2 regions of the Streptomyces sp. NPDC054887 genome follow, and region 2 is predicted to be linked to the other one. Evidence: riboswitches for the same ligand, from Rfam matches in the RefSeq annotation. Region 2 holds a riboswitch; the other holds the start of a gene.

Region 1 (15,843 bases), on a different contig from region 2:
GGAGTACCGGCGGGCCTTCCCCGGCGAGATCGGCGACCTGCACTTCCCGGCGAGCGTGTTCGACTCCTACACGGGGTCTCTGCTGCGGAATCTGGACGTCTCGGGTATCGCGGACGCCGGGCTCAAGGTCGTCGTCGACGCGTCCAACGGAAGCGCCGGGCTCGTGCTGCCCAGCCTCCTGGGACGCCTCGGGGTCGACGCGCTGACCATCAACCCGGGTCTCGACGAGTCCAGGCCCACGGAGACGATCGACTCCCGGCGGTCCGGTCTCGTACGACTCGGTGAGATCGTCGCGTCGGCGCGGGCTGCCTTCGGTGTGCGGTTCGACCCGGTGGGCGAGCGGCTGTCCCTCGTGGACGAGCGCGGACGGATCATCGAGGACGACCGGGCGCTGCTGGTGATGCTCGACCTGGTGGCGGCCGAACGGCGCAGCGGCCGGGTCGCGCTGCCGGTGACGACGACCAGGATCGCGGAGCAGGTCGCGGCGTACCACGGTACGCAGGTGGAGTGGACGACCACCTCGCCCGACGACCTGACCCGGGTCGGCCGCGAGGAGTCGACCATCTTCGGTGGCGACGGGCGCGGCGGCTTCATCATCCCCGAGTTCAGCAGCGTCTTCGACGGCGCCGCGGCCTTCGTGCGGCTGATCGGGCTGGTGGCCAGGACGCAGCTCACGCTGAGCCAGATCGACGCGCGGATACCGCGAGCCCATGTCCTCAAGCGGGATCTGGCCACGCCGTGGGCCGTGAAGGGACTCGTGATGCGTCGCGTGGTCGAGGCGGCCGGGGACAGGTTCGTCGACACCACCGACGGCGTGCGGGTGGTGGAGGCGGACGGTCGGTGGGTCATGGTGCTGCCCGACCCGGCGGAGGCCGTCACCCATCTGTGGGCGGAAGGACCCGACGACGACTCGGCCCAGGCGCTCCTCGACGAGTGGTCGGCGGTCGTGGACAGCGCGGGCCGCTGACGTCCGAGCGGTGTGCCGGACGGCGTGGGACGACGCCGTCCGGCACACCGGTGGGGCCATTCGGCGGTAGCCGCCGTGGCGTGCGACGATGTGCGGCATGTCGCAGCAGTCCCCTGATCGGAGTACGTCTCCGCCACCCCGGCGCCCCGACGCGTCCATGTCGCTGCTGACCAATGTGATGGACCACAGCCTCGACGACGGGTACGCCGAGGCGACTGCGCGCAGACAGGCCGACGGCAGCGCGGGCATGCCCCGCACGCTGCGCGCGAAGCTGGGACTGGCGGCCGGCCTGGTGCTGGCCGCCCTCGTTGTCACGGTGGGTGCGGCGCAGGCGCGCATAGAGGCGCCGGTGATCGCCAAGGAGCGGGAAGAGCTCATCGACCGGGTGGAGGCGGAGACGTCCGCCGCGGACGACCTGGAGCGGAACGTCGACCGGCTCCGCGTCGAGGTGGGGGAGCGGCAGCGCAGGGCGCTGCGGGAACACGGTGGTGACCAGGGCGGCCTGGTGGCGCTGCTGTCCGGTGCGACGGCGGTGCAGGGCCGCGGTGTGAAGCTCGTCGTCGACGACGCGAAGGACACCGAGGAGGGCGGCGGCGGGCCGCGGGAGGGCACCAGCTTCTCCGACACCGGCCGGCTGCGGGACCGGGACATGCAGCGCGTCGTCAACGGTCTGTGGTCCTCGGGCGCGGAAGCGGTGGCCATCAACGGTCAGCGGCTGACCTCCCTCTCGGCGATCCGGGCGGCCGGCGACGCCATACTGGTCGACAACCGGCCGCTGGTGCCGCCGTACACCGTGCTGGCGGTGGGGGACGGGCAGCGCCTGAGTACGGCTTTCCAGGACAGCGCCGACGGCCAGTACCTGCACGTACTCCAGGAGAGCTACGGCATCAGGACCAGCATTTCCGCTCAGGAGCAGGTCCGGCTTCCCGCCGCACCGAGCCTGATCGTACGTACAGCAGAGCCGCTGGTCGCGGGTGCAGGGAAGGCCGCGGCCAACACAGGGAAGGGCACATCGTGATCGCCGTACTGGGCCTCGTCGTGGGAGTCGTGGTCGGACTGTTGGTCCGGCCCGAGGTGCCGGCGGTGGTCGAACCGTATCTGCCGATCGCCGTCGTGGCGGCGCTCGACGCGGTCTTCGGCGGCTTGCGGGCCATGCTCGACGGCATCTTCGTCGACAAGGTCTTCGTGGTCTCCTTCCTGTCCAACGTCGTGGTGGCGGCCCTGATCGTGTTCCTGGGCGACAAGTTGGGCGTCGGCGCGCAGCTGTCCACGGGCGTGGTCGTGGTGTTCGGCATCCGTATCTTCTCCAACGCGGCGGCGATTCGCCGTCACGTGTTCCGGGCGTGAGGCGGATGAGTACAGAAGACAGCCCTCGGCGCGACGAGGAAGAAGCGGCACCCGCGGCTCAGGAGGCGGTCGCGCAGCGGCCGGCGACGGGGCGTCAGAGACTTCTCGCCGGACTGTGGCCGCCGCGGGTGACGCGGGCGCAGCTGATCGTGGCCCTGCTGCTGTTCGTGCTCGGCCTCGGGCTCGCCATCCAGGTCCGGTCGAACAGCGACGACAGCGCCCTGCGGGGAGCGCGGCAGGAGGACCTCGTCCGCATCCTGGACGAGCTGGACGACCGTACGCAGCGGCTCGAGGACGAGAAGCAGAAGCTCGACGACCAGAAGACCGAGCTGGAGAACAGTTCGGACCAGGCGGAAGAGGCGCGCAAGCAGACGCTGGAGAAGGAGCGTCAGCTGGGCGTGCTGGCCGGAACGGTGGCGGCGCAGGGCCCCGGAATCACGTTGACGATCACGGATCCGCACTCCACGGTGGAGGCGGACATGCTCCTGGACGCCATTCAGGAGCTGCGGGCGGCGGGTGCCGAGGCGATCCAGATCAACGACGTCAGGGTCGTCGCGGACACGTACTTCCTCGACGGCGGAAGCGGTGTGCAGGTGGACGGGAAGAAGGTTTCCGCTCCCTACCGCTTCGAGGTGATCGGCAAGCCGCAGGACTTGGAGCCCGCGCTCAACATCCCCGGCGGCGTTGTCCAGACGCTGGAGGAGGAGCGGGCCGTCGTCACCGTGACGCGCTCGCAGAAGATCGTCGTGGACGCCTTGCGACCGGCGAAGCAGCCTGACTACGCTCAGTCGTCGTCGCCGTGAGGCAGGGGCGCATGGGGGCGCGGGGACAAGGGCATGAGGTTGCGGGGGGTCGACGCACAGAAGCTGTGGTGCGTGGTGGAAACTGTTTGGTGGATACGGACGTTGTGAAGATGTCCGGTTCGGCAGGTGTGTTCATTCAGGGTTCGTCCTGCCCCACGGGCGGGTCTGTTTCAGTCAAGGGGAATCGCCCGTGAAGTTGTTTGCGAAGTTGTTCGGCAAGAGCGCACGCGAGGACGGTGCGAACGGCACTGCCCGTCACCGCGCGCCGCGTGGTGGAGAGGTGGAGGAGCAGGGTGGCGAGCGCCCGCTCTTCCGTGACGAGGTCGCCGGTCCCGGCGGTGACATTTCGGGCGGACCGGGCGCGTCGTCTGTTGACCCGGCCGGTCCCGGCCGCATAGGTTTCGGGGAATCAGCCCATGCCCCGCAGGGGCAGCCGCGGCAGGAGGATCCGTCCATGTCGGCCTTGCCGGTTTGTACGAGGTGCGGGCACCGCAATGCCGAGGCCAGCCGTTTCTGCTCCAACTGCGGAGCGCCGCTGCGGGCCGGTGCGGCCGCCGAGCGTCCGTCCGAGACGACGTCGACGATCTCCATCTCGGGGCTCGAGGCGTACGAGGCGGAGGCGACGGGGCAGACCGCCGCTCCCTCGCTGTCACCGGAGGCCCAGGCGGCCGTCGACGCCCTTCCGCTGGGTGCGGCGCTGCTCGTGGTGCGACGCGGTCCCAACTCGGGCAGCCGCTTCCTCCTGGACGGTGAGCTGACCACGGCGGGCAGGCACCCGCAGAGCGACATCTTCCTCGACGACGTGACCGTCTCGCGTCGCCACGTGGAGTTCCGCAGGGGTGCGGACGGCGGTTTCACCGTCTCGGATGTCGGCAGTCTCAACGGCACCTACGTCAACCGCGAGCGGATCGACTCGGTCCCGCTGGCGAACGGTGACGAGGTGCAGATCGGTAAGTACCGGCTGGTCTTCTACGCGAGCCAGCGGGCCATCTGACCCGTACGGGAAGGTCCATGCAGCGAACACCGACGGGCGGTGCCGGAAGCGGCACCGCCACCGCGGGCGAACGGCTGGTGAGCATCGGCACCGTTCTGAACCTGCTGCGTGACGAGTTTCCCGAGGTCACCATCTCCAAGATCCGGTTCCTGGAGACCGAGGGGCTCGTCGAGCCGCAGCGGACCGCTTCCGGCTACCGCAAGTTCACTCCCGGCCATGTCGAGCGGCTGGCCCAGGTGCTGCGCATGCAGCGCGACCACTACCTGCCGCTCAAGGTCATCCGTGAGCACCTCGACGCCCTGGAGAGGGGCGAGCAGGTGCGGCTGCCGGTGGCCGGGGGCCAGGGCGAGCAGGGGGACGTTCCGGCCGACGGCGGTGGGGACCGTCCGACCGCGGCCAGGATCGGCCGCCAGGAGCTTCTGGCGGCCGCCGAGGTCGGCGAGGAGGAACTCGAGCTCTGGGAGTCGTACGGGCTGGTGTCGCCCCTGCCGGGAGGCGGCTACGACGCCGAGGTCGTCACGGTGGCCAAGCTCGTCGCCGAATTCGGACGGTTCGGTCTCGAACCGCGGCATCTGCGCGCGGTGAAAGCGGCTGCCGATCGCGAGGCCGCCCTCGTCGAACAGGTGGTCGCACCACTGCGCCGGCACCGGAATCCGCAGACCAGAGCCCATGCGGAGGCCACGGCCAAGGAACTCGCGGAACTGTCCGTCAGGCTCCATTCGGCCCTGATTCAGGCGGCGCTCGGCGTGCGGCTGCACTGAGCTCGGGGGATCCCGACTACCCAAACCTGCCAAGCACGTCCTAGGGTTGCTGTGTGAACGAGCTCGACGTCGTAGGTGTCCGGGTAGAAATGCCCTCGAACCAGCCGATCGTGCTCCTGCGCGAAGTGGGAGGCGATCGGTACCTCCCCATCTGGATCGGGCCGGGAGAGGCGACCGCGATCGCCTTCGCCCAGCAGGGGATGGCCCCTGCCAGGCCGCTGACCCATGACCTCTTCAAGGATGTTCTGGAAGCGGTCGGCCAGGAGCTCACCGAAGTCCGCATCACCGACCTGCGGGAAGGGGTCTTCTACGCCGAGCTGGTCTTCGCCAGCGGAGTGGAAGTGAGTGCCAGGCCGTCCGACGCCATAGCGCTGGCCCTGCGCACCGGAACGCCGATCTACGGCAGTGACGGGGTGCTGGACGACGCGGGCATCGCGATTCCCGACGAGCAGGAGGACGAGGTGGAGAAGTTCCGCGAATTCCTCGACCAGATCTCTCCCGAGGACTTCGGGACCAACAGCCAGTGAGCCGCGCGCCAGGGGCTGTCCGCGCATTCGAGTAGCCTTTCCCCGCAGTGAGGCACGGGAAACCACTCTCAGGGTGATTATCACTCGGCGTGCCGAGTGTGGCGATCGTTGACGCACCCCGGGTGACTGCCTACCGTCGACAGGGCAGGTCAAGGACGGAGGTCGGCGTGAGAAGCAGCGGCGACGGTACGGTGGCGGGCGGGCCGTATCCGCTTCACGGCAGTGCGGTCGACCCTCTGGCGGGGCGGCAGGGCGCGACCCCGGCCGTGGGCGGGCCGACGGCCGCCGACGGCACGGAGAGCATCGGGTACCGGGGGCCCACCGCCTGTGCGGCGGCCGGGATCACGTACCGGCAGCTCGACTACTGGGCGCGCACGGGGCTGGTGGAGCCGAGTGTGCGGCCCGCCTACGGTTCCGGCACGCAGCGCCTCTACAGCTTCCGCGACGTCGTCGTCCTCAAGATCGTCAAGCGCTTCCTGGACACGGGTGTGGCCCTCCAGAACATCCGGGCCGCCGTCCGGCACCTGCGCGACCGCGGTTTCCAGGACCTGGAGCGCATGACGCTCATGAGCGACGGGGCGACGGTGTACGAGTGCTCCTCGCCCGACGAGGTCGTCGAACTGCTCCAGGGGGGCCAGGGCGTCTTCGGCATCGCCGTCGGCGTGGTCTGGCGCGACGTGGAGAGCGCGCTGTCCCAGCTGCACGGCGAGCGGGTCGACACGGGCGAGACCCTGGTCGGGCACAACCCCACCGACGAGCTGGCGCGGCGCCGCAACAAGGCCGGCTGACCCGGCGGACCGGCCCGTGGCCGCGCCGCCGCCCGCCGATTGTCAGTGCCGTACGGCAGCATCGGTGGTGTGAGACCCGCGCCCACCATCCTGCATCTGGACATGGATGCCTTCTACGCCGCCGCGGAGCAGGCGTCGAAGCCGAGCCTGCGCGGAAAACCGGTGGTCGTGGGCGGTATCGGCACCCGCGGGGTGGTCGCCACGGCTTCGTACGAGGCCAGACGGTACGGGGTGCACTCCGCTATGCCCGTGGCGCAGGCGCGCCGGCTGTGCCCGAACGCCGCCTACCTGATGCCGCGCTTCTCCCTGTACCGGTCGGTGAGCGAGCAGGTCATGGAGCTGCTCGGGCGGCTGTCGCCGCTCGTGGAGCCGCTCAGCCTGGACGAGGCCTTCGTCGACCTGGAGGCGGGCGGGGTGGCCGACGACGCGGCCTCGGCCCGCCGGGCGGGAGAGCTGCTGCGCGCGGACATCAAGGCGGTCACCGGGCTGACGGGTTCCGTGGGGCTCGCGGGGTCCAAGATGCTCGCCAAGATCGCCTCCGAGCAGGCCAAGCCGGACGGTCTGGTGCTCATCGAGCCGGGGACCGAGCGGGAGCTGCTGGCGCCCATGCCGGTGCGGGTCCTGCCCGGGGTCGGGCCGGCCACCGGTGAGCATCTGCGGCGGGCGGGCATGACGACCGTCTCCCACCTGGCGGAGGCGGGCGAGGACGAGCTCGTACGGCTGCTGGGGAAGGCGCACGGGGTCTCCCTGTACCGGATGGCCGTGGGCCACGACGAGCGGCCCGTGGTGGCCGAGCGGGACGCGAAGTCGGTGTCGGTCGAGGACACCTTCGAGGTCGACCTGCACGACCGGGTCCGGGTCAGGAACGAGGTGGTGCGGCTGTCCGACCGGTGCGTCGAGCGACTGCGCGCGGCCGGGCGCTCGGGCAGGACCGTGGTGCTCAAGGTGCGCAGGTACGACTTCTCCACGCTGACGCGCTCCGAGACGCTGCGCGGGCCGACGGACGACCCCGCGGTGGTGCGGGAGGCGGCGGGAAGGCTCCTGGAGTCGGTGGACACCACCGGCGGGGTGCGGCTGCTGGGCGTGGGCGTCACCGGGCTCGCCGACTTCACCCAGGAGGACCTCTTCGCACAGGCCGCGGGTGAGTCGGCGCAGTCGGCGGCCGAAGCGGGGGGCGCGGCGCGGGAACCGGCCGAGACGGCTCGCGACGAAGGGCCGGCGGCGCCCCTCGTGGAGGAGCCGCCGCGGCGGCGGTGGCTGGCGGGACAGGATGTACGGCACACCGAGTACGGGGCCGGGTGGGTGCAGGGCAGCGGCGTGGGGCGGGTGACGGTGCGGTTCGAGGAGCCGACGTCGGCGCCGGGGCGGGTGCGGACCTTCACGGTGGACGATCCGCGGCTGACTCCGTCGGACCCGCTGCCGCTGGTGCGGGCGGCCGGGGATCAGGAGGGGTCGTCGCCGGCCAGCCGCCCGAAGTCCCGGTCCGTGGCCGGTGAGGAGATGTCGAGCCCGTAGTGGTGGTAGAGCTGGAGCTCCTGCTCCGGGGAGAGGTGGCGGCCGACGCCGAAGTCGGGCGCTTCCCTGATCAGGGCGCGGTCGTACGGCACGCGGAGGGTGGCGTCGACCACCTTGCTGGGTTCCAGTGGAACGAAGGCGTCCCGGCTGAAGAGGCCGGTGCGTACGGCCGCCCATTCGGGCACGCCCGTGGCGTCGTCGAGGTACACCTCGTCCACCGTTCCGATCTTGGTGCCGTTGCGGTCGAACGCCTTGCGGCCGATCAGGCTGCGCGGATCGATGTCGGTCTGCACGGTCCCTCCAACTGCTGGCAACTGCTCGTAGCCCCGTAAAGCCTACGAAAGGGCACAACTGTGGACTCGGCCACTCGAGGGATCCACGACGGGCCTCGCTGGTAGGCTGGCCAGTGGCTGCTGACCCCGTGCGGGAGAGTCTCCGGTGAACATGCCGGAGGCGCCGAAGGAGCAAATCCTCCCCGGAATCTCTCAGGCCCCCGTACCGCACGGACGAGGTCACTCTGGAAAGCAGGACGGGCGCCGTACGGGCACGTGCCGGAAGACGGCACAGCACCCGTCGCGGATCCCTTCCTCACCGACGGTGAAAGCCGGAACGACCCTCGACGTCAGCGACGTCCGTACGGTCTTCCGGTGAAGCTCTCAGGTTGAGATGACAGAGGGGGAGGCCGTCCGGGTACCCGTGCCGTGGTGCCCCTCGCAGGTCGCGTCAGACCAGGAGGCCTTCCGCAGATGACCGCAAACCGCATTCCGCTCTCAGAGCTCGAGCGTGGCATCCCCTTCGAGCAGCGCCACATAGGGCCCGATGCCGAGGCTCAGGCCAAGATGCTCGCCCAGGTCGGGTACGGCTCGCTGGACGAGCTGACCGCGGCCGCGGTGCCGGACGTCATCAAGAGCGCCGAGGCGCTCGGGCTGCCGGACGCGCGCACCGAGGCCGAGGTGCTGGCGGAGCTGCGCACGCTCGCAGACCGCAACCAGGTGCTGGCCCCGATGATCGGGCTGGGGTACTACGGCACCTTCACGCCGCCGGTGATCCTGCGCAACGTCATGGAGAACCCGGCCTGGTACACGGCGTACACGCCCTACCAGCCGGAGATCTCGCAGGGCCGCCTGGAGGCGCTGCTGAACTTCCAGACCATGGTCGCGGACCTGACCGGGCTGCCGACCTCCGGCGCGTCGCTGCTCGACGAGGGCACGGCCGCGGCCGAGGCGATGTCGCTCGCGCGCCGCGTCGGCAAGGTCAAGAACGGCGTCTTCCTGATCGACTCCGACACGCTGCCGCAGACGGTCGCCGTTATCCAGACGCGCGCCGAGCCGACCGGCGTCGAGGTCGTCGTCGCGGACCTGTCCGGCGGCATTCCGGCCGACGTGGCCGAGCGCGGCGTCTTCGGCGTGCTGCTCCAGTACCCGGGCGCGTCCGGCGCCGTGCGGGACATCAAGCCCGTCATCGAGCAGGCGCACGAGCTCGGGGCCGTCGTCACCGTCGCCGCCGACCTGCTGGCGCTGACCCTGCTGACCTCGCCCGGCGAGCTCGGCGCGGACATCGCGGTGGGCACCACGCAGCGCTTCGGCGTGCCGATGGGCTTCGGCGGCCCGCACGCCGGGTTCATGGCCGTACGGGAGAAGTTCGCGCGCAGCCTGCCCGGGCGGCTCGTCGGCGTCTCCGTCGACGCCGACGGCAACAAGGCGTACCGGCTGGCGCTCCAGACCCGCGAGCAGCACATCCGCCGCGAGAAGGCCACCAGCAACATCTGCACCGCGCAGGTCCTGCTCGCGGTCATGGCCGGCATGTACGCCGTCTACCACGGCCCCGACGGCCTGCGCGGCATCGCGCGCCGCACGCACCGCTACGCGACGCTTCTCGCGGAAGGGCTGCGCGCCGGCGGCGTCGAGATCGTGCACGGCGCGTACTTCGACACGCTGACCGCGCGCGTCCCGGGCCGGGCGGCCGACGTCGTCGCGGCGGCCCGTGAGGGCGGGGTCAACCTGCACCTGGCCGACGCCGACCACGTCTCCATGGCCTGCGACGAGACGACGGGCCGCGCGCAGATCGCCGCCGTCTGGGCCGCCTTCGGCGTCGACGCCGACATCGAGGCGCTCGACGAGCGGGCGGCCGACACGCTGCCCGAGGGAATGCTGCGGAGCGACGCGGTGCTCACGCACCCCGTCTTCCACCAGCACCGCTCCGAGACCGCGATGCTGCGCTACCTGCGCAAGCTCGCCGACCGTGACTACGCGCTGGACCGGGGCATGATCCCGCTCGGCTCGTGCACGATGAAGCTGAACGCGACCACCGAGATGGAGCCGGTCACCTGGCCGGAGTTCGGCGCCGTCCACCCCTTCGCGCCCGTCGAGCAGGCCGAGGGCTACCTGACGCTGATCCACGAGCTGGAGGAGCGCCTCGCCGAGGTCACCGGCTACGACGCGGTGTCGATCCAGCCCAACGCCGGTTCGCAGGGCGAGCTCGCGGGCCTGCTGGCGGTACGGGCGTACCACCGCGCCAACGGCGACGACCAGCGCACGGTGTGCCTGATCCCGTCCTCCGCGCACGGCACGAACGCCGCGAGCGCGGTCATGGCCGGTATGAAGGTCGTCGTCGTCAAGACGCGCGAGGACGGCGAGGTCGACGTCGAGGACCTGCACGCCAAGATCGAGCAGTACCGCGACGAGCTGTCGGTGCTGATGATCACCTACCCGTCCACGCACGGGGTGTTCGAGGAGCACGTCGCCGACATCTGCGCGACCGTGCACGAGGCCGGCGGCCAGGTGTACGTCGACGGCGCCAACCTCAACGCGCTGGTGGGGCTGGCGAAGCCGGGCAAGTTCGGCGGCGACGTCTCGCACCTCAACCTGCACAAGACCTTCTGCATCCCGCACGGCGGCGGTGGCCCCGGCGTCGGCCCGGTCGGCGTCCGCGCCCACCTCGCGCCGTACCTGCCGAACCACCCGCTCCAGCCGACTGCCGGTCCGGAGACGGGCGTCGGGCCCATTTCGGCCGCTCCGTGGGGCTCCGCGGGCATTCTGCCGATCTCCTGGGCGTACGTCCGGCTGATGGGCGGGGAAGGGCTCAAGAGGGCCACACAGGTCGCCGTGCTGGCCGCGAACTACATCGCCAAGCGCCTGGAGCCGCACTACCCGGTGCTCTACACCGGCCCCAACGGTCTGGTGGCGCACGAGGCGATCGTCGACCTGCGGCCGCTGTCGAAGGCGACCGGCGTCAGCGTGGACGACATCGCCAAGCGCCTGATCGACTACGGCTTCCACGCGCCCACCATGTCGTTCCCGGTGGCCGGCACGCTGATGATCGAGCCGACCGAGAGCGAGGACCTGACCGAGATCGACAGGTTCTGCGACACGATGATCGCTATTCGTGCGGAGATCGAGAAGGTCGCGTCGGGCGAGTGGCCCGCGGAGGACAACCCGCTGCGCAACGCGCCGCACACCGCGGCCGCGCTGGGCGGCGAGTGGGAGCACGCGTACAGCCGTGAGGTGGCGGTGTTCCCGGCCGGGGTCTCGGCCGCGGACAAGTACTGGCCGCCGGTGCGCCGGATCGACGGTGCGTTCGGTGACCGCAACCTCGTGTGCTCGTGCCCGCCGCTGGACGAGTACGACAACTGACGTACGCCGTACGCGCCACGGGGCGCGGACATGGGTCGGGGCCGGTTCGGAGGATTCCTCCGGGCCGGCCCCTCGTCGTACCGGTGAAGCCGGATCGCCGGCCGGTCAGGCGGCCTTGACGACGTCGAGCGGACGGTGCGGAGCGATGATCTGCCCGTCCGGCAGCAGCTCACCGGTGTCCTCGAAGACGAGGACTCCGTTGCACAGCAGGCTCCACCCCTGTTCGGGGTGGTGCGCCACCAGGTGGGCGGCCTCCCGGTCGGCGGAGTCGGCGGTCGGGCAGGGTGGCTGGTGCTGGCACATGGAAGGGTTCTTTCGCTGCGATGTGGTGAGTGTCCTGCGGCTCGATGCGGTGTTCATGGCCGCCCCCCGTATCAGTCGGTCCGGTCCCAGTGTTGCCCCACGGGCGTCTTTCCGCAGGGATTTCACGGCAGCTCTCCTTACTGATTAATGACGCGTCACTCGTGCGGACGGTTCAGCTCAACCGGGGTGCCTCTTCGGGTGGTTCGGGGTGGCCGATACGGGCTAGTCCGGTTGGGGGGTACGGGGGCCCGGACGCCGCTGTGCCCCGTGACCGGAGCGGCCACGGGGCACAGCGGGCGTCGGCGGAGGGCGGGCCGGACGGCGCCGCGCAGGGGCGGGCGGCGTCAGGCGGGCTGGCTCAGCAGCGGAACGGTGGGCGGCGTCAGGCGATGGGTCAGCAGCGGCAGAAGGTCGGCGGCCCGGTGCGGCCGGTGGGAGGCGATGCCCGGCGGTGCGGGCGCGAGGGGTACGAGCAGGTCGGTCGGCAGCGGCATGGCCTCGGGCTCGTCGGCGTCGGCCGCCGGGCCGTCGTGCAGCCACAGGGTGAGCATGTAGAGCTCCGGTACGGACAGCAGGCGCGGCTGGTAGCGCCCGGTCAGCGCCTCCGCCTGGCGCAGGGCGAGCTGGCTGGAGGCGAGGTACGGGCCTTCGCAGAAATGGGAGAAGGCCCAGCCGTCGGCGGTGAGCACCGTGTCGGCGGCGGCCACCGTGCGGTCGCCGCTGCGGATGAGGAACCGCCAGCCGGTCAGCCGGGTGCGCGGCGGCCTGCCTGACGGGATGATTCCGTCGAGTACGTGGAAGGGAAGCGGGAACTCGGGGCTGAGCGGTCCCTGAGCCGCGCGGAGGGCCGGGGGACGGGCCTCACGAACGGCGGTGGGGGAACCGAGTGCCGCGAGGACGCTGCGCAGGGCGGGCGCGGGAGCCGGGGGAACAAGCAGCGGCATGGTGGGTCGCCTCTCACTTGGAGACACGGTGATGCGTGGGTGTGCGTGGGCGGTGCGGACGGCGCTGTCTGCGTTCCGGGGTCAGAGGGGGGCCGTGCGGCGATAGGCCGGGCGCCGACTCTCTGCCTCGTCTGCGGAGTTTATACGAGCCGTGTTCACATGATGTTTCCGCTAGCCGTCGCCGGCATTGCGGGCAAGGCGGTATCAGGACCCTTTACTGCGGAGAATCTACCCATTCATCGGCAGTGTCAGGCCCGTGGCCTGGAAAGTCCCGGCGCCAGCGGTAGGCCGAAACACATCGGCTTTTGTACCAGCCGCCCGGGCCGGTATCTGCTCACTGCCGCATGCCGCGTGAATGTGCCCGGTGAAGTTCCAGAATCAGGGTACCCGGTGATTGATGGCCGCGGGGCGTTACTGATCAGCCCGTCTGGGCATCATCGACCGTGACACGGGTGCCCGATGCTGTGAGCCGCCCACTCGAGGAGGGATGCTTCGATGGGGGAGAAGGTCGTGGCAGGCGGGTTCGACCTGTCGGACCGGCAGAGGTACCGGAGGAAACTCCAGCAGTGCCTGGAGGGGCTGGGGCGACTGCTGGCGGAGAAGAGCTTCGACCGTCCCAAGAACTTCATGGGCCTGGAGATCGAGCTCAATCTCGCCGGCGCCGACGGTATGCCGAAGATGATGAACGCGGAGGTCCTGGAGCGGATCGCCAGCCGTGATTTCCAAACGGAACTCGGGATGTTCAATCTGGAAGTGAACATTGTTCCGCACCGGCTGGGCGGCCGCGTTTTCGATCAGCTCGCCGAAGAGCTGCGCACGGGTCTGGGATACGCGCACAGGAAAGCCCAGGAGGTCGACGCGGGCATCGTGATGATCGGGATTCTTCCGACGCTCGGACGTCAGGACCTGGTCTCCGCGAACCTCTCCGACGTCGACCGCTACCAGCTGCTCAACGATCAGATCGTCACCGCCCGCGGCGAGGACTTCACGGTCGACATCTCCGGAGTGGAGCGCCTGAACTGCACTTTCGGGTCGATCGCGCCCGAAGCGGCCTGTACGTCCGTGCAGTTGCACCTCCAGGTCACGCCGGACCGGTTCGCGGACGTGTGGAACGCGGCGCAGGCGGTCGCGGGGGTGCAGATCGCGCTGGGCGCCAACTCGCCGTTCCTCTTCGGCCGCGAGCTGTGGCGCGAGTCCCGGCCGCCCCTGTTCCTCCAGGCCACCGACACCCGGCCGCCGGAGCTCCAGAGCCAGGGCGTACGGCCCCGTACGTGGTTCGGGGAGCGGTGGGTGGACTCGGCGTACGAGCTCTTCGAGGAGAACCTGCGGTACTTCCCGTCGCTCCTGCCCATCTGCGACGACGAGGACCCGCTCCTGGTGCTCGACGACGGCGGCGTGCCCCGGCTCCAGGAACTGGTCCTGCACAACGGGACGATCTACCGCTGGAACCGGCCCGTGTACGGGCTGGCCGACGGCGTACCGCACCTGCGGGTGGAGAACAGGGTGCTGCCCGCCGGGCCGACCGTGACGGATGTGATCGCCAACGCCGCCTTCTACTACGGACTCGTCCGGGCGCTCGCGGAGGACGCGCGGCCGGTGTGGAAGCGGCTGTCGTTCCAGGACGCGGAGGAGAACTTCGACACCGCGTGCAGGTTCGGCATCGACGCGGAGATGATCTGGCCCAGGCCGGGACGCGCCGGCGGGACGACGCGGGTGCCGGCCGTCAAGCTCGTACGGGACGAACTGCTGCCGCTGGCCGCGGCCGGGCTCGACGCGTGGGGCATCGAGCCGGCGGACCGCGACTACTACCTCGGAGTCATCGAGCAGCGGTGCAGGCGGCGCGTGAACGGGGCGTCCTGGCAGGTCGACACGTACCACCGGGCCCTGGAGGCCGGTCTGGAGCGCGAGGCGGCGCTGGCCGCCACCACCCGCCGCTACAGCGAGCTGATGCACCAGGGCGATCCTGTGCACACGTGGGCGGTGGGGTTCCCGGGGCGAGCGTGACGCGACGCTGCCCGAGAGGCGCTGGGTCCGGCTGGGCGGACCTGGTGCCGTCGGTCGCGTCCTCGTGGGGCAAGCTGTGATCCCCCACGGCGGTGCGGTCGCCGTTCGTACCGTGTCGTGAACCCGTGATGGGCGCACTGCCGGAACGTCGCTGCCCCCCTGCGGCCTGTCGCGCGATCTTCGTTTCCGCATTCGCGACCCTGGCGGGGCGGGTGGGGGATGATGCGGGAGCGGTGAACTGGAGGCTGGTGTGCGGGCAGAGGCGGGGCGGGTGGCCGAATTTCCCTCTGACGAGGGCGTGACGCGGCGACTTCTGCGGGTGGAGATACTGATCGTTCTGGCGCTGTCGCTCGGCGCGAGCGGGGTGTCGTCGCTGATCAGGTTCGTAGGCGCCGTCACGAAGCCGGGCGGGCTCAGGGATCAGGCGGCGAATCTCAACACCTCGGCAGCGCCCGAGCGGCCTTGGCTGGATCTCGTCTGGCAGCTGTTCGGCATCACGACGGCCCTCGCCCCCGTCGCGCTGGTCGCCTACCTGTTGGTACGGGAGGGCGCGGGCCTGCGCACGATCGGGTTCGACCGTACGCGTCCCTGGCCGGACCTGGGGCGGGGCACACTGATCGCCGCGGGCATCGGCAGCGCCGGGCTGGCCTTCTACCTGGTCGCCGTCGAGACGGGGTTCAACCTGACGGTCGTGCCGGAATCGCTGCCGCCCGTGTGGTGGAAGTTCCCGGTGCTGATCCTCTCCGCGATGCAGAACTCCGTGCTGGAGGAAGTCGTCGTCGTGGGGTATCTGCTGCGCAGGCTCGACCAGTTGGGGTGGTCGCCGAGAGCCTCGCTGGCGGCGAGTTCGGTGCTGCGCGGCTCGTACCACCTGTATCAGGGGATCGGCGGCTTCGTCGGCAACATGGTGATGGGGGCCGTCTTCGTACTGCTGTACCGGCGATGGGGCCGGGTCGGGCCGTTGGTCGTGGCGCACACGCTGCTCGATGTGGGGGCGTTCGTGGGGTACGCGCTGCTGGCGGGCAGGGTGGGCTGGCTGCCCACGCTGAAGTAGTCCGGGAGGTGCCGGGGGGCGTACGGGCGGTCCGTACGCCCCCTTTCCGCTCGCTCGCGGCTTCGGGCAGCCGGCGAGCGCGGTGTCAGACGAGCAGTTCGCCGTCGATGACGGTGACGGCGCTGCCGGTCAGGAGGGTGCGGTCGCCGCGCAGTGAGGTGGCGACGACCCCGGAACGGGCGGACGCCTGGAGGCCGGTCAGGT
Region 2 (15,843 bases):
ACCCCCGCCGTCCCTGGACGCCCGCCGAACTGCCGTCCGAGCGGCCGGGGTACGCCGGCCTGCCGCCCCTGCTGCGGGGCTACTTCCGGCTCGGCGCGTGGATGTGCGGGGCGCCCACCCACGACCCCGAGTTCGACGTCGCCGACTTCTTCGTCCTGCTCGACATGGACCGGCTGGGGGACCGCTACCGCCGTTACTTCCTCGGCGAGGAGCGGTGAGCCCGTGGGCCGTCGACGCGGGGTGCCGCCCGCACTGCGCTGCCCACGCGGCCCCCGCGGTGCCGGCCGCGCGGGCCGTACGGCGCTGCGTGCGGCTCGCGGGCGCGGTCGCCCGCGCGGTGTCCTGCGGCGAGCGGCTCGCCGAACCCCCGGTACTGCGCGAGCGGGCGAGGAGCATGCTCGCCGCCCTCGGGACAACCCTCGCGGCCGATCCCGGACCCCTGAGCGTGCCCAGGGGTGACGGCGGGCCCGGCACCCTCGTCGTGGCCAACCACGTCTCCTGGCTCGACGTCGTCGCCGTACTCGCCGTGGAGCCCGTCACCCTGCTCGCCAAGCGCGAGATCGGGCAGTGGCCGGTCGTCGGAACCCTCGCCCGGCGCGTCGGCACGCGCTTCGTCGACCGGGAGAAGCCCCGCGAGCTGCCCCACGTCGTCGACGACGTGGCGCGCCTGCTCCGGTCGGGCAGGTCCGTACTGGTCTTCCCCCAGGCCACCACGTGGTGCTCCGCGCCCGGCGGCCGGTTCCGGCGGGCCGTGTTCCAGGCGGCGCTCGACGCGGGGGCGCCGGTGCGCCCGGTGACGATCGCCTACGAGCAGGCGGGCGCCCCCAGCACGGTGGCCGCGTTCCTCGGCGACGAGGACTTCGCGACCTCGCTGCGCCGGGTGGCCGGCGCGTCCGGCCTGACCGTACGGATCACTCCCCGCCCACCGCTGCCGCACACCGACCGGCGGTCCCTGGCCGCGGCGGCGCGGGCGGCCGTCGGCGGCGAGCACCCCCTGACCACAGCGAGCGGCGACACGTACCCCTGCCCCGCGCGCTGACGGCCAGGGGGCCGCCTGCGGAGTGACGCCCGCTGTGCGCGCGACAGGCCGCCTGCGGGGTGACGCCCGCTGTGCGCGCGACCGCTGCCCCCGGCCGGCCCGCTTACCCGGTCAGCACTCGATGATGTTCACCGCGAGGCCGCCGCGCGCGGTTTCCTTGTACTTGACCGACATGTCCGCGCCGGTCTCCTTCATGGTCTTGATGACCTTGTCCAGGGAGACCTTGTGGCTGCCGTCGCCGCGCATCGCCATCTTCGCCGCCGTGACGGCCTTCACCGCCGCCATGCCGTTGCGCTCGATGCACGGGATCTGGACCAGGCCGCCGACCGGGTCGCAGGTCAGGCCCAGGTTGTGCTCCATGCCGATCTCGGCGGCGTTCTCGACCTGCTCCGGCGATCCGCCCAGCACCTCGGCCAGCGCGCCCGCCGCCATCGAGCAGGCCGAGCCGACCTCGCCCTGGCAGCCGACCTCGGCACCGGAGATCGACGCGTTCTCCTTGAAGAGCATGCCGATCGCGCCCGCGGAGAGCAGGAAGCGGACCACGCCCTCCTCGTCCGCGCCGGGCACGAAGTTCATGTAGTAGTGCAGGACGGCGGGGATGATGCCGGCGGCGCCGTTGGTCGGCGCGGTGACGACGCGGCCGCCCGCCGCGTTCTCCTCGTTGACCGCCATGGCGTAGAGGGTGATCCACTCCATGGACAGGGCCAGCGGGTCGCCCTCGGAGCGGAGCTTGCGCGCGGTGTTCGCGGCCCGCCTGCGCACCTTCAGGCCGCCGGGCAGGATGCCCTCCTGGGACATGCCGCGCGCGACGCAGTCCTGCATGGCCCGCCAGATCTCCAGCAGCCCCTCGCGGATCTCCGTCTCGGTGCGCCACGCCTTCTCGTTCTCCAGCATCAGCGCGGAGATCGACAGACCGGTGTCCTTCGCCAGGCGCAGCAGCTCGTCACCGGTGCGGAAGGGGTACTTCAGCACCGTGTCGTCGAGCTTGATCCGGTCCTCGCCGACGGCGTCCTCGTCGACGACGAAGCCGCCGCCCACCGAGTAGTACGTCTTCTCCAGCAGCGCCGTGCCCTCGGCGTCGAACGCCCACAGCGTCATGCCGTTGGCGTGGTACGGCAGGGCCTTGCGGCGGTGCAGGATCAGGTCCTCGTCGAAGTCGAAGCCGATCTCGTGCGCGCCGAGCAGCTCGATGCGCCCGTCCGCCTTGATCCGCTCGAACTGCTCGTCGGCGGTCTCGACGTCGACCGTGCGCGGGGAGTTGCCCGCCAGGCCGAGGAGGACCGCCTTGGGAGTGCCGTGGCCGTGCCCGGTCGCCCCGAGCGAGCCGAACAGCTCGGCGCGTATGGACGTGGTGTGCGCCAGCAGTCCGTCGTTCTTCAGACGGCCCGCGAACAGGCGGGCCGCCCGCATCGGGCCGACCGTGTGGGAGCTGGACGGGCCGATGCCGATCGAGAACAGGTCGAAGACCGAGATGGCCACGGGGGAACTCCTCAGGGTGGGTAGACGCCGCTGTCTGCCGGGGTGGTGCAGATGATCAAGGGCGGGTACAAGAGCCGGGGCACCGCACTCACTGTTCAGTGTGCGCGGCGCCCCGTTGTTCAGTCTGTGTCGTACGTAACTACTTCAGACCAGGGTAAAGCGGGTGCTTGCCGGCCAGCGCCGTGACGCGGGCCGAAAGGGCGTCGGCGTCGTACGACGGCTTCAGGGCCTCGGCGATGATGTCCGCCACCTCGGCGAAGTCCTCGGCCTGGAAACCGCGCGTGGCCAGGGCCGGCGTACCGATCCGCAGACCCGAGGTGACCATCGGCGGGCGGGGGTCGTTCGGGATGGCGTTGCGGTTGACCGTGATGCCCAGGCCGTGGAGGCGGTCCTCGGCCTGCTGGCCGTCCAGCTCGGAGTTCCGCAGGTCGACGAGGACCAGGTGGACGTCCGTGCCGCCGGTGAGGACGGACACGCCGTGCTCGGTGACGTCGGCGCGCACCAGGCGCTCGGCCAGGATGCGGGCGCCGTCCAGGGTGCGCTGCTGGCGCTCCCTGAACTCCTCGCTCGCGGCGACCTTGAAGGACACGGCCTTCGCGGCGATGACGTGCTCCAGCGGGCCGCCCTGCTGACCGGGGAAGACCGCCGAGTTGATCTTCTTGGCGAGCTCGGCGGTGGAGAGGATCACTCCGCCGCGCGGGCCGCCCAGCGTCTTGTGCGTGGTCGTGGTGACGACGTGGGCGTGCGGCACCGGGTTGGGGTGCAGGCCCGCGGCGACCAGACCGGCGAAGTGCGCCATGTCGACCATGAGGTACGCGCCGACCTCGTCCGCGATGCGGCGGAAGGCGGCGAAGTCCAGCTGGCGCGGGTACGCGGACCAGCCGGCCACGATCAGCTTCGGCTTGGACTCCTTGGCGAGGCGCTCGACCTCGGCCATGTCGACCTCGCCGGTGGCGTCGTCCACGTGGTACGCGACCACGTTGTAGAGCTTGCCGGAGAAGTTGATCTTCATGCCGTGGGTCAGGTGACCGCCGTGGGCCAGGTTGAGGCCCATGATCGTGTCGCCCGGCTTCAGCAGCGCGAACATCGCGGCGGCGTTGGCCTGCGCGCCCGAGTGGGGCTGCACGTTCGCGTGCTCGGCGCCGAAGAGCGCCTTGATGCGGTCGATCGCGATCTGCTCGACCACGTCGACGTGCTCGCAGCCGCCGTAGTAACGGCGGCCGGGGTAGCCCTCGGCGTACTTGTTGGTGAGTACGGAGCCCTGGGCCTCCATGACCGCGACCGGGGCGAAGTTCTCCGAGGCGATCATTTCGAGGGTGGACTGCTGGCGGAGCAGCTCGGCGTCGACGGCGGCGGCGACGTCCGGGTCGAGCTCATGCAGGGGAGTGTTGAGAAGCGTCATCACGGTCCCGATCGAGGTCTTAGTTGCCGGAGGAGAAGGCGTCGTACTCGTCGGCGGAGAGCAGGTCGCCCGGCTCGTCCGTGACGCGCACCTTGAAGAGCCAGCCGCCCTCGAAGGGGGCGGAGTTCACCAGCGACGGGTCGTCGACGACGTCCTGGTTCGCCTCGACGACCTCGCCGGTCACCGGGGAGTACAGGTCGCTGACCGACTTGGTCGACTCCAGCTCGCCACAGGACTCGCCCGCGCTCACCGTGTCGCCGACGTCCGGGAGCTGTGCGTACACGACGTCACCGAGCGCGTTGGCCGCGAACTCCGTGATGCCGACCGTCGCCACGCCGTCCTCGGCGGTCGACAGCCACTCGTGCTCCTTGCTGTAACGCAGCTGCTGGGGGTTGCTCATGACCTGAATTCTCCTGTACGCGGGGCAGTGGTGGTGAACGGGGCGGTTGTGCGGGGGGTCACTTCTGGCGCTTGTAGAACGGCAGCGCGACGACCTCGTACGGCTCATGCGTACCGCGGATGTCGACGCCGACACCGGAGGTGCCCGGCGCAGCGTGCGCGGCGTCGACGTACGCCATGGCGATCGGCCTGCCCAGCGTGGGGGAGGGGGCCCCGGAGGTGACCTCGCCGATCACCTCGCCGCCTGCGACCACGGGGAAACCGGCGCGCGGGACGCGGCGGCCCTCGGCGACCAGGCCGACCAGCTTGCGCGGCGGGGCGGTCTCGGCGCGCTCGGCGGCGACCAGAAGCGCGGCGCGGCCGACGAAGTCGCCCTCCTTCTCGAACTTCACGACCCGGCCAAGACCCGCGTCGAACGGCGTCAGCGCCGTGGTCAGCTCGTGCCCGTACAGCGGCATGCCCGCCTCCAGGCGCAGGGTGTCGCGGCAGGAGAGGCCGGCCGGGACCAGGCCGGCGTCCTTGCCCGCCTCGGTCAGCGCCTGCCACAGCGTCTCGGCGTGCCGCGGCTCCACGAACAGCTCGAAGCCGTCCTCGCCGGTGTAGCCGGTACGGGCGATGAGCGCCGGGACGCCGGCGACGGTGCCGGGCAGGCCGGCGTAGTACTTCAGCCCGTCCAGGTCGGCGTCGGTGACCGACTTGAGGATGCCGGGGGACTCGGGGCCCTGGACGGCGATCAGGGCGTACGCGTCGCGGTCGTCCCGTACCACGGCGTCGAAGCCGGCGGCGCGCTCGGTGATCGCGTCGAGGACGACCTGGGCGTTACCGGCATTGGCGACCACCATGTACTCGGTCTCGCCCAGGCGGTAGACGATCAGGTCGTCGACGATCCCGCCGTCCTCCTGGCAGATCATCGTGTACCGGGCGCGGCCGAGGCCGATGGTGCCGATGTTCCCCACGAGGGCGTAGTCGAGGGCGTTCACGGCCTGCGGGCCGGTGACGGTGATCTCGCCCATGTGGGAGAGGTCGAAGAGGCCGGCGCGGGTGCGGACGGCGTTGTGCTCGTCGCGCTCGCTGGCGTACCGCAGCGGCATGTCCCAGCCCGCGAAGTCGGTCATGGTCGCGCCCAGCGCACGATGAGTGGCGTCGAGGGCGGTGTGACGGGGGACATTGCTCATGTGCGGGACTCCCAGGGCATGACAGGCGAGGACGATCCTCCCCATCTGTCATCGGAACCTGAGAGGTTCACCGGGAGAGTCCCGGCTTGCACCTTGGGTGGAGCCGCGGCGAAGCGGCTCGCTTTTCAGATCTGCCTCGCCCGCGCGGTACGGGGCCTGAGAGATTCAAGGGAGGAACTTGCTCCTTCGGCGTCCTCGGCACACAGTGCTTCGGACTCTCCCGCGCGGGTTCAAGCGGCCGGTATGGAGTTGGCGCGCACATCATTGCACGCGGGCGGCGGCCCGACAGCACCTGGGCGGATCCTGAAATGGACTTGTGGCGCATTACCTTTTCTTTACACTTTGTGGGCAAGGGTGGGGGAGGGTGGGGGACACCCGACAGGGGGAAGACGATGACGTTGCAGCAGCCCGGTGTGTACGCGACGACCGCGGGGACCGCGCACCGCGCGGTGCCCGCCCAGCAGGGTGTGCCGGTGCGGGCCGCCCGCCGGCCGGCACCCGTCGTCCGCGACCTGCGCGAGCGCGGGGGGCGCGGCCCGCGGGCGCTGTCCTTCGCGGCCGGTGACACGGTGGTGGTGTCCGGCCTGCCGGGCAGCGGCAAGAGCACTCTGATCCGGCGTACGGCGAGCACGGCGGCGCACCGGATCGACTCGCAGGACGCGCGGGAGCGCTGGGAGGCGCTGATGCCCCGCCTGCTGCCGTACGCGCTCTACCGGCCGCTGGTGCGCGCGGCGCACTACGCCGGGCTGTGGCGCGCGCTGCACTCGGGCGAGGGCGTCGTGGTGCACGACTGCGGTACGCAGACCTGGGTGCGGCGGTGGCTGGCGCGCGACGCCCGCCGCCGGGGCGTCGCGCTGCACCTGGTGCTCCTGGACGTGACGGCGGACGTGGCGCGGGCCGGCCAGCAGGAGCGCGGCCGCGGGGTCTCCGGTTACGCCTTCGCCCGGCACCGGCGGGCGGTGGGCCGGCTGGTGCGCGACGCGGAGGCGGGCCGGCTGCCCGCGGGCTGCGCGTCGGCGGTCCTGCTCGACCGGGACGCGGCGGGCGCGCTGAAGGTCATCGACTTCCTCGCCCCGGCGGCCGGCGGCCCCTGCGGCGGCTGACGGCCGGGGGCCCGGGGGAGCCCGGGGGAGCCCGGGGGACGACGGGCGCGTCGCGTTAAAGTCGTGCCGTGGATTACCCAGACTTCCCGGTAGCGGCCCACCCGCACGGCGGCAGCGGCTGGCCCGGCAACGAGCTCGAAGAGGTGCTGGGCGCCTCGCTCGGCAACCCCGCCGCGGGCGGCCGCATAGTCGAGGTGCTCGGGCGCAGCCAGGTGTGGGTGCCGCTGCCCTCCGGCGGCGGGCCCGACTCCCCGAACCTCGACCTGCCGACCGTGCTGATCCACGGCGAGGCGTACGTGCCCGTCTACAGCTCCGAGGAGCAGCTCCGCCACTGCGCGGGACCCCACATGTCCTTCACCGTGGCGCCCGCCCGGGAGTTCGCCCGGGGGCTGCCCCCGCAGCTCGGCATCGCGGTGAACCCGGACGGCGCGGTCGGCGTGCCGCTGCCGCCCGCCGCCGTGGCCGAGCTCTGCCGGGCCGGCCGTACCCCGCTGGACGGGCCGGCCAGTGGCGGCCGGGTCCGGCTCTTCGAGCCGGACTGGCAGGAGGAGCCGGTCGACTTCCTGTCCGCCGCCGCCGGGGAGTTCCAGGAGAGCGGTGTGGTGCTGACCGCCCGCCGCGCCCTGGCCAGCGTCGAGGGCGGCCCCGCGACGCTCTTCGTCGGCGTACAGCTGTCCGCCTGGGAGGGCGCCGACCGCAACGCCCCGATGGACGCGCTGGGCCGGGCGCTCGGCCGCGTCCAGGTGCCGTGGGAGGTCAACCTGGTCCTGCTGGACGTGGCACAGGACCCGGTCGCCGCGTGGATGCTGGAGAAGGTCCGGCCCTTCTACACCCGCGCCTGACGCCCGGACGCCCGGCGCGCACCGGCCCGGCTCCGGGCGCCGGACCCGGCTCGCACGGGCGTGCCCGGCCGCCGGCGGGCGCACACCGCCGCCCGATCCCCGCCCGACCCGTGCTCCGCGCCGGTGGTGCCGCTTAAGCTTGGTCGACAACCGACACGGTGGATCGAAGAGGGGCGGGACCCAGGGTGAGCGCGTCAGGCACTGCGGCGGCCGGGCAGGTCGAGCACATGCTGCGCCAGGTGACACCCGGGCGTTACGACGCGTACGAGGCGCTCCTGCGCGCCCTCGCGGATCCGGCGGGCGGCGAGTTGTGGATGCTGCTGTGGCACGGTCAGGCCGGGTCGCCGGACGCCCAGTACGGGAACATGGACGTCGACGGCCTCGGTTACGCGCCGTGCGTCACTTCCGCCCAGGAGCTGGCCGCGAGCGGCTGGAGCCGGGCGTACGAGGTGGTGCCCGCCCGCGACGTCGCCCGGGCGCTGTTCCCCGACCGCTGGGGCATCTGGCTCAACCCGCACGCCCCCGGCGGCGGCGTCGGCATCCCCTGGCTCGACCTGCGGCGCATCGCGACCGGACTCGACCGGATGCCGGCGGGACCGCTGCGGCTTTCCGAACCGGCCGTCGAGATCCCGCAGTTCTACGCCCTGCTGACCCAGAACGCCCACCGGACGCCGGCAGTCCGCGCGCTGCGCCGCGCCTGGGTGCAGCCGGCGCTCGGGGCGCCGTACCTGGCCATCGGGCTCGATCTCTACGACACGGGCCAGCAGTCCGTGGACTCCGTGCGCGCGATGATGCAGCAGTCGATCGGCGTGGTTCCCGAAGGGCTGCCGGTGTCCACCGTCGCGATGTCCGACGAGTACGACCCCGTGTCCATGTGGCTGCGCGCCAACGCCCGCCCGTTCTACGACCGCGAGGCCCACGCGCCCGCCGCCCCCGCCACCGCCCCGCAGGGCGGCTACGGCTACCCGGCGCCGCGCGCCTACTGAGACGCTCCTCCCTCACGGTCGCCACGGCCCCCGCGGCCGGCCATGGCCCGCCACGGCCGCCACGGCCCAATTTAGCGGCGCATGAAGGCCGTTGGGCGGCATGTCCGGTCTGGTGCAATCGACCGCTTCTGATCCGCTGAGCCGATCGCGGCGTCCGCATAACGGAAGACCACAGGCCACATCACGGTTGCGCATCCATTGCCCGCCAGGTCTGGCGGGTGATCGCGCGCTCATTGAAGACTCCCGCAACAAGGAACGTCGGTCCTGTGTGCGACCCGCTTCCCCGTGATGTCAACTGCGTTTGTCCGAGCACCTTCTGCACGTTTCCGCACCACTTGCACCTGCGATGCGAACAAGCCGCTACAGCGGCAGGCGCGGGCCGACCACCCGTCGGCCGAGCCGAGAGGGGTCCCCACCACGATGACGGCACCACTGCACGACACGAGCGCGGCAGAGACCGCGGCCGTTGACGTCGCGGCCGATGTTCCGGCGAAAGCCATCGAAGGCCGCTCGCCCTGGAAGATCGCATGGGTGCGTCTGAAGCGCGACAAGGTCGCGCTGGCCGGCGGCGTCGTCGTGTTGTTCCTGATCCTGGTCGCGGTCTTCGCGCCCTTGATCGTCAGCGCGTTCGGCCACCCGCCGAACGACTTCCACGAGGACAAGATCGACCCGCTGTTCGGCACGCCGATCGGCAGCTGGGGCGGCATGAGCTCCGACTTCCTGCTGGGAGTCGAACCGGTCAACGGCCGCGACGTGTTCAGCCGCCTCGTCTACGGAGCCCGGATCTCGCTGCTGGTCGCCTTCCTCGCGGCCCTCTTCGCCGTCGCGCTCGGCACGGTCTTCGGGATCATCGCCGGCTACTTCGGCGGCTGGGTCGACGCGGCGATCAGCCGTGTGATGGACGTACTGCTGGCCTTCCCGCAGCTCCTCTTCATCATCGCGCTGGTCTCGGTACTGCCCAACTCCCTCTGGGGGTTCAGCGGTTCCGGTGTGCGCATCGGCGCGCTCATCGTGGTCATCGGCTTCTTCGGGTGGCCGTACGTCGGCCGGATCGTCCGGGGCCAGACGCTCTCCCTGCGGGAGCGCGAGTACGTCGAGGCGGCTCGCAGCCTCGGCGCGGGCCGGACGTACATCCTGTTCAAGGAGCTGCTGCCCAACCTGGTCGCGCCGATCACCGTCTACACGACGCTGATGATCCCGACCAACGTCCTGAGCGAGGCCGCCCTCAGCTTCCTGGGCGCCGGAGTCAAGCCGCCCACCGCCTCCTGGGGCCAGATGCTCTCCAAGGCCAAGGAGTACTACGAGGCGGACCCGATGTTCATGATCGCGCCCGGCGTGGCCATCTTCGTCACGGTCCTGGCCTTCAACCTCTTCGGGGACGGCGTGCGTGACGCGCTGGACCCGAAGGGCTCCCGCTGACCGTTCGTCCCGCACCACCCCACGTTCCCCCCGCGCCGCCCCTGCCGATGTGTCAGGAGGCCACCCAAACCGTCGGTCCCGCGAGGGACCGGCACACTTACGGAGGTTGCTGATCGTGACAGCCAACAGTTCTTCCAGGCGACGGCTCGCCGCAGGCGCGGCGCTCGTCGTCGCCGCGCTCGTCGGAACCACGGCCTGCGGTGGCGGCGGCAAGGACGAGTCCGACGGCAAGGGCAAGGCACCCGGCTTCAACGCGGCCGTCGGCAAGATCGCGAACCCTTCGGACAAGAAGGGCGGCACGATCAAGTTCATCGGTACGCAGGACTCCGACTCCTGGGACCCGCAGCGCGGTTACTACGGCTTCATGTGGGACTTCGCCCGCTACTACACGCGCCAGCTGATCACCTTCAAGCCGGTCGCGGGCACCGAGTCCACCGAGCTCGTCGCCGACATGGCGACCGACACCGGCCAGGTCTCGGCGGACAAGAAGACCTACACCTTCACGCTGAAGGACGGACTGGCCTGGGAGGACGGCAAGCCCGTCACCTCCAAGGACATCAAGTACGGCATCGAGCGCATCTGGGCCCAGGACAAGATCTCCGGCGGCCCGATCTACCTTCAGCAGGTCCTCGACCCGAAGAAGGAGTACAAGGGTCCGTACAAGGACAAGTCGGCCGACAAGCTGGGCCTGAAGGCCATCGAGACGCCGGACGACAAGACCATCGTCTTCAAGCTGCCCAAGCCCAACGGCGACTTCCTCCAGATGCTGGCCATGCCGGCCGCCACGCCGGTCCGCCAGGACAAGGACACGGCCGAGAAGTACGGCCTGAAGCCCTTCTCCAACGGCCCGTACAAGATCGACTCCTACACGCCCAACAAGGGCATGGAGCTGAGCCGCAACCCCAACTGGAAGCGGGAGACCGACACCGTCCGCAAGGCGCTGCCGGACAAGGTCTCGCTCAAGCTCATCACCAACGCCGACGACATGGACAACCGCCTGATCGAGGGCGACTACGACCTCGACGTCAACGCGACCGGCATCAGCCCGGCCGGCCGTACGAAGGCGCTGCGCGACCACAAGGCGAACGTCGACAACCCGCAGACCGGCTTCATCCGGTACGCGGTCTTCCCGCAGACGGTCAAGCCGATGGACAACATCCACTGCCGCAAGGCGGTCATCCACGCCTCCGACCACAAGTCGCTCCAGACCGCGCGCGGCGGCCCCATGGCGGGCGGCGACATCGCCACCAACATGCTGCCGCCGAGCATCAAGGGCTCGGACGCGAAGTACGACCCGTACAACGTCCTCAAGGACACCACGGGCAACGTCGCCAAGGCCAAGGAGGAGCTCAAGGCCTGCGGCAAGCCGAACGGCTTCGAGACCACCATCGCGGTCCGCAACAACAAGCCGCAGGAGATCGCCACCGCCGAGTCGATGCAGGCGTCGCTGGCGAAGGTCGGCATCAAGGTGCAGATCGACCAGTACGACGGTGCGCAGACCTCCGGCATCATCGGCGCTCCCAAGAACGTCGAGAAGAAGAACTACGGCATCATCATCATGGGCTGGGGCGCCGACTTCCCGAGCGGCCAGGGCTTCTCGCAGCCGCTCGTCGACAGCCGCTTCATCCTCGACAGCGGCAACAACAACTTCTCGATGCTGAAGGACAAGTCGATCGACGGCCTGTTCGACAAGGCGATGCTGGAGACGGACCCCGACAAGGCCGCCGAGTTCTACAAGCAGATCAACGAGAAGGTCTCCGAGCACGCGGTCTACCTGCCCTTCACCTTCGAGAAGAACGTGATCTGGCGCAGCTCGCGGCTGACCAACGTCTACACGGCCGACTCCTACAACGGCCGCTACGACTACGCCTCCCTCGGCGTCAAGTGACCGTCCGTTCGCTCCGCCGGCACACCCGCCGCTAAGCCCGAAGGGCAGGTGATGGCCGCGTGCGGCGGCCTGGGAGTCCCTCACCGGACTCCCGGGCCGCCGCCGGGCCGACCGTAGTGCTCGCATACCTCATCAGGCGGCTGACCGCCGTCGTCGTGATGCTGCTCGTGGTCACTCTCGTGACCTTCGGCATCTTCTACGTGATCCCGAAACTGACCGGCAGCGACCCCGCCGCGATGTTCATCGGCAAGCAGGCGGACCCAGGGGCGATCGAAGGCATCCGGGAGAAGCTCGGCCTCGGCGATCCGATCCTGGTGCAGTTCTGGAACTTCGTCAGCGGACTGTTCGTCGGCCGCGACTACACCGGCGGCGGTTCGTCGTTCCACTGCGACGCCCCCTGCTTCGGCTACTCCTTCCGTACGGAGCAGGAGATCTGGCCCGTCCTCACCGAGCGGCTCCCCGTGACGCTGTCCCTGGCGGCCGGCGCGTGCGTGCTGTGGGTCGTCGTCGGTGTCACGACCGGCATCATCTCCGCGCTCAAGCGGGGTACGGCCATCGACCGCACGGCGATGACCATCGCCCTCGCCGGCGTCTCGCTGCCGATCTACTTCACCGCGCTGCTCTCCCTGGCGATCTTCCGCACCCAGCTCGGCTGGTTCGACGCCGAGTACGTGGACATCGCGCAGGACCCGCTCGGCTGGTTCAGCGGCCTGGTGCTCCCGTGGGTGACCCTCGCCTTCCTGTACGCCGCGATGTACGCCCGCCTCACCCGCGCCACCATGCTGGAGGTCCTGGGCGAGGACTACATCCGCACCGCCCGCGCCAAGGGCCTGAGCGAACCGGTCGTCGTGGGCAAGCACGCCCTGCGTTCCACGATGACGCCGATCCTCACCATCCTCGGCATGGACCTCGGCGCCCTCGTCGGCGGCGCGATCCTCACCGAGACCGCCTTCAGCCTCCCCGGCCTCGGCCAGGCGGCGGTCAAGGCGATCGGCGACTTCGACCTTCCGCTCATCCTGGGTGTCACACTCGTCGCCGCCGCGGCCGTCGTGCTCGCGAACCTCGTCGTGGACATCCTGTACTCCGTGATCGACCCCCGAGTGAGGCTCTCGTGACCACTGTGCCCGTCCCGGGAGAGGTCCCCGGAGCCCCCTTGACGAAGACCGGTGCGGTCGGCGAGCCCGTACGCTCCGGGTCCGCGCGGACGGACGCCTTCCTCGACGTGCGCGACCTCAAGGTGCACTTCCCCACCGACGACGGCCTCGTGAAGTCGGTGGACGGGCTGTCCTTCCAGCTGGAGAAGGGCAAGACCCTCGGCATCGTGGGCGAGTCCGGCTCCGGCAAGTCGGTGACCTCGCTCGGCATCATGGGCCTGCACACCGTGGGCCAGTACGGCCGGCGCAAGGCGCAGATCTCCGGCGAGATCTGGCTGGACGGCAAGGAGCTGCTGTCGGCCGACCCCGACGACGTACGCAAGCTGCGCGGCCGGGAGATCTCGATGATCTTCCAGGACCCGCTGTCCGCGCTGCACCCGTACTACACGATCGGCCACCAGATCGTGGAGGCGTACCGCATCCACAACAAGGTCGACAAGAAGACCGCGAAGAAGCGCGCGATCGAACTGCTCGACCGGGTCGGCATCCCGCAGCCCGACAAGCGGTTCGACGGCTACCCGCACGAGTTCTCGGGCGGCATGCGCCAGCGCGCGATGATCGCGATGGCGCTCGTCAACAACCCCGAGCTGCTCATCGCGGACGAGCCGACCACCGCCCTGGACGTCACCGTCCAGGCGCAGATCCTGGACCTGATCCGCGATCTGCAGAAGGAGTTCGGCTCGGCCGTCATCGTCATCACCCACGACCTGGGCGTCGTCGCCGAACTGGCCGACGACATCCTCGTGATGTACGGCGGCCGGTGCGTCGAGCGCGGCCCGGCGGAGAAGGTCTTCTACGAGCCGCAGCACCCGTACACCTGGGGCCTGCTGGGTTCGATGCCGCGCATCGACCGCGACCAGACCGACCGCCTCATCCCGGTCAAGGGCTCCCCGCCCAGCCTGATCAACATCCCGAGCGGCTGCGCCTTCCACCCGCGCTGCCCCTACGCGGACGTGCCCAAGGGCGGGATCACCCGTACCGAGCGGCCGGAACTCAAGGTGCTGCCCGGACAGGAAGCCGACCGGCACTACTCGGCCTGCCACATGGCGGCCGAGGACCGGACGCGGATCTGGACCGAAGAGATTGCGCCGAAGCTGTGAGCGAGACGAAGGATCCCGAAGTGACGATCCCGGAGCAGGCGTCCTCTTCGCCGTCGACCGAGCCCCTGCTCAGGGTCAGCGGCCTGGTGAAGCACTTCCCCATCAAGAAGGGCGTGCTCCAGCGCCAGGTCGGCGCGGTCCAGGCCGTCGACGGCCTCGACTTCGACGTGCGCCCGGGGGAGACCCTCGGCGTGGTGGGCGAGTCGGGGTGCGGAAAGTCGACCATGGGCCGGCTGATCACCCGGCTGCTGGAGCCCACCAGCGGGAAGATCGAGTTCGAGGGCCAGGACATCACCCACCTGGGCACCGCCCGGATGCGTCCGCTGCGCCGTGACGTGCAGATGATCTTCCAGGACCCGTACTCCTCGCTTAACCCGCGCCACACGGTCGGCACGATCATCAGCGCGCCCTTCAAGCTCCAGAACATCACGCCCGAGGGCGGTGTGAAGCGGGAGGTCCAGCGGCTGCTGGAGCTCGTGGGCCTCAACCCCGAGCACTACAACCGCTATCCGCACGAGTTCTCCGGCGGCCAGCGCCAGCGCATCGGCATCGCCCGGGCGCTCGCGCTCAAGCCGAAGCTGGTCGTCGCCGACGAGCCGGTGTCGGCGCTGGACGTGTCGATCCAGGCGCAGGTGGTGAACCTGCTCGACGACCTCCAGGACGAGCTCGGGCTCACCTACGTGATCATCGCGCACGACCTCTCGGTCATCCGGCACGTCTCGGACCGCATCGCCGTGATGTACCTCGGCAAGATCGTCGAGCTGGCGGACCGCAAGGCGCTGTACGAGTCGCCCATGCACCCGTACTCCAAGGCGCTCCTGTCGGCCGTCCCGGTGCCCGACCCGCGCAGCAAGCACAAGCGCGAGCGGATCCTGCTCAAGGGTGACGTGCCCTCGCCGATCTCGCCGCCCCCGGGCTGCCGCTTCCACACGCGGTGCTGGAAGGCGACGGAGATCTGCAAGACGCGCGAGCCGGTGCTGACCACGCTCAAGACGGGCCACCAGGTGGCCTGCCACCACCCGGAGAACGCGCCCGACCAGGCGCCGGAGCCGGGGTCCGCGGGCGCGGGGAGCGCCGGCAGGGATTAGTACCGGCACAATTGCCCGGTGTTCCAGGAACTCTTCACGCCCTCCGTCCAGCATGCGCTCGACCTCGTCGGGATCTTCGTCTTCGCGATCTCCGGCGCCCTGCTCGCCGTCCGCAAGAACTTCGACGTCTTCGGCATGGCGGTGCTTGCCGAGGTCACCGCGCTGGGCGGGGGGCTGCTGCGCGACCTGATCATCGGCGCGGTGCCGCCGGCCGCGTTCACCGACCTGGGTTACTTCACCATGCCGCTGGTGGCGGCCGCCCTGGTCTTCTTCCTGCACCCCGAGGTCGAGCGGATCCAGGGCGCGGTCAACGCCTTCGACGCGGCGGGGCTCGGGCTCTTCTGCGTCACGGGCACGACCAAGGCGTACGACTACGGGCTGGGCCTGACCGCGTCGGCCGCCCTGGGCCTCGCCACGGCGGTCGGCGGCGGCGTACTGCGGGACGTCCTCGCCAACGAGGTGCCCTCGCTGCTGCGCTGGGACCGCGACCTGTACGCCGTCCCCGCGATGGTCGGCGCCGCCATGGTGGCGCTGTGCATCCGCTTCGACGCGCTGAACGCGCTGACCAGCGGCATCGCCGTGCTGACCGCCTTCCTGCTGCGGCTGCTGGCGATGCGCTACCACTGGCGCGCGCCGCGCGCCTGGCACCGCAGCTCGGCCAAGGCGGAGGAGAAATCCGAGGCCACCTCTTAGCTACCGCTTAGTAATGTGCCGGTGTACCGTGCATGCCATGGCACAGGCATCCATCGGGGACAGCGAGTTCGACCGC

What was found. A riboswitch is a leader RNA that binds a small molecule or an ion and turns the genes downstream of it on or off. The one in region 2 is predicted to bind glycine.
Region 1: it holds a riboswitch for glycine, as region 2 does, so the genes downstream of both, gcvP (aminomethyl-transferring glycine dehydrogenase) here and gcvT (glycine cleavage system aminomethyltransferase GcvT) in region 2, are expected to answer to the same signal.

The regions. Positions count from the first base shown of each region.
Region 1 covers NZ_JBSGYQ010000016.1:110,073-125,915, reverse strand. The annotation lists gene ACWGH0_RS12415 (sugar phosphate nucleotidyltransferase) at 1-967, shown strand, start outside; gene ACWGH0_RS12410 (DUF881 domain-containing protein) at 1,065-1,985, shown strand; gene ACWGH0_RS12405 (small basic family protein) at 1,982-2,314, shown strand; gene ACWGH0_RS12400 (DUF881 domain-containing protein) at 2,320-3,117, shown strand; gene ACWGH0_RS12395 (FHA domain-containing protein) at 3,200-4,111, shown strand; gene ftsR (transcriptional regulator FtsR) at 4,129-4,872, shown strand; gene ACWGH0_RS12385 (bifunctional nuclease family protein) at 4,926-5,399, shown strand; gene ACWGH0_RS12380 (MerR family transcriptional regulator) at 5,567-6,187, shown strand; gene ACWGH0_RS12375 (DNA polymerase IV) at 6,257-7,702, shown strand; gene ACWGH0_RS12370 (PRC-barrel domain-containing protein) at 7,630-7,995, opposite strand; glycine riboswitch at 8,117-8,213, shown strand; gene gcvP (aminomethyl-transferring glycine dehydrogenase) at 8,449-11,334, shown strand; gene ACWGH0_RS12360 (DUF5999 family protein) at 11,440-11,637, opposite strand; gene ACWGH0_RS12355 (hypothetical protein) at 11,982-12,581, opposite strand; gene ACWGH0_RS12350 (glutamate-cysteine ligase family protein) at 13,077-14,585, shown strand; gene ACWGH0_RS12345 (CPBP family intramembrane glutamic endopeptidase) at 14,836-15,639, shown strand; gene ACWGH0_RS12340 (PhzF family phenazine biosynthesis protein) at 15,725-15,843, opposite strand, start outside.
Region 2 covers NZ_JBSGYQ010000003.1:51,475-67,317, forward strand. The annotation lists gene ACWGH0_RS02640 (GNAT family N-acetyltransferase) at 1-218, shown strand, start outside; gene ACWGH0_RS02645 (lysophospholipid acyltransferase family protein) at 215-1,039, shown strand; gene ACWGH0_RS02650 (L-serine ammonia-lyase) at 1,151-2,518, opposite strand; gene glyA (serine hydroxymethyltransferase) at 2,658-3,920, opposite strand; gene gcvH (glycine cleavage system protein GcvH) at 3,940-4,320, opposite strand; gene gcvT (glycine cleavage system aminomethyltransferase GcvT) at 4,379-5,494, opposite strand; glycine riboswitch at 5,530-5,629, opposite strand; glycine riboswitch at 5,630-5,727, opposite strand; gene ACWGH0_RS02670 (AAA family ATPase) at 5,887-6,597, shown strand; gene ACWGH0_RS02675 (enhanced serine sensitivity protein SseB) at 6,666-7,439, shown strand; gene ACWGH0_RS02680 (enhanced serine sensitivity protein SseB C-terminal domain-containing protein) at 7,625-8,425, shown strand; gene ACWGH0_RS02685 (ABC transporter permease) at 8,846-9,844, shown strand; gene ACWGH0_RS02690 (ABC transporter substrate-binding protein) at 9,957-11,732, shown strand; gene ACWGH0_RS02695 (ABC transporter permease) at 11,849-12,847, shown strand; gene ACWGH0_RS02700 (ABC transporter ATP-binding protein) at 12,886-13,986, shown strand; gene ACWGH0_RS02705 (ABC transporter ATP-binding protein) at 14,007-15,074, shown strand; gene ACWGH0_RS02710 (trimeric intracellular cation channel family protein) at 15,093-15,767, shown strand; gene ACWGH0_RS02715 (thioesterase family protein) at 15,805-15,843, shown strand, end outside.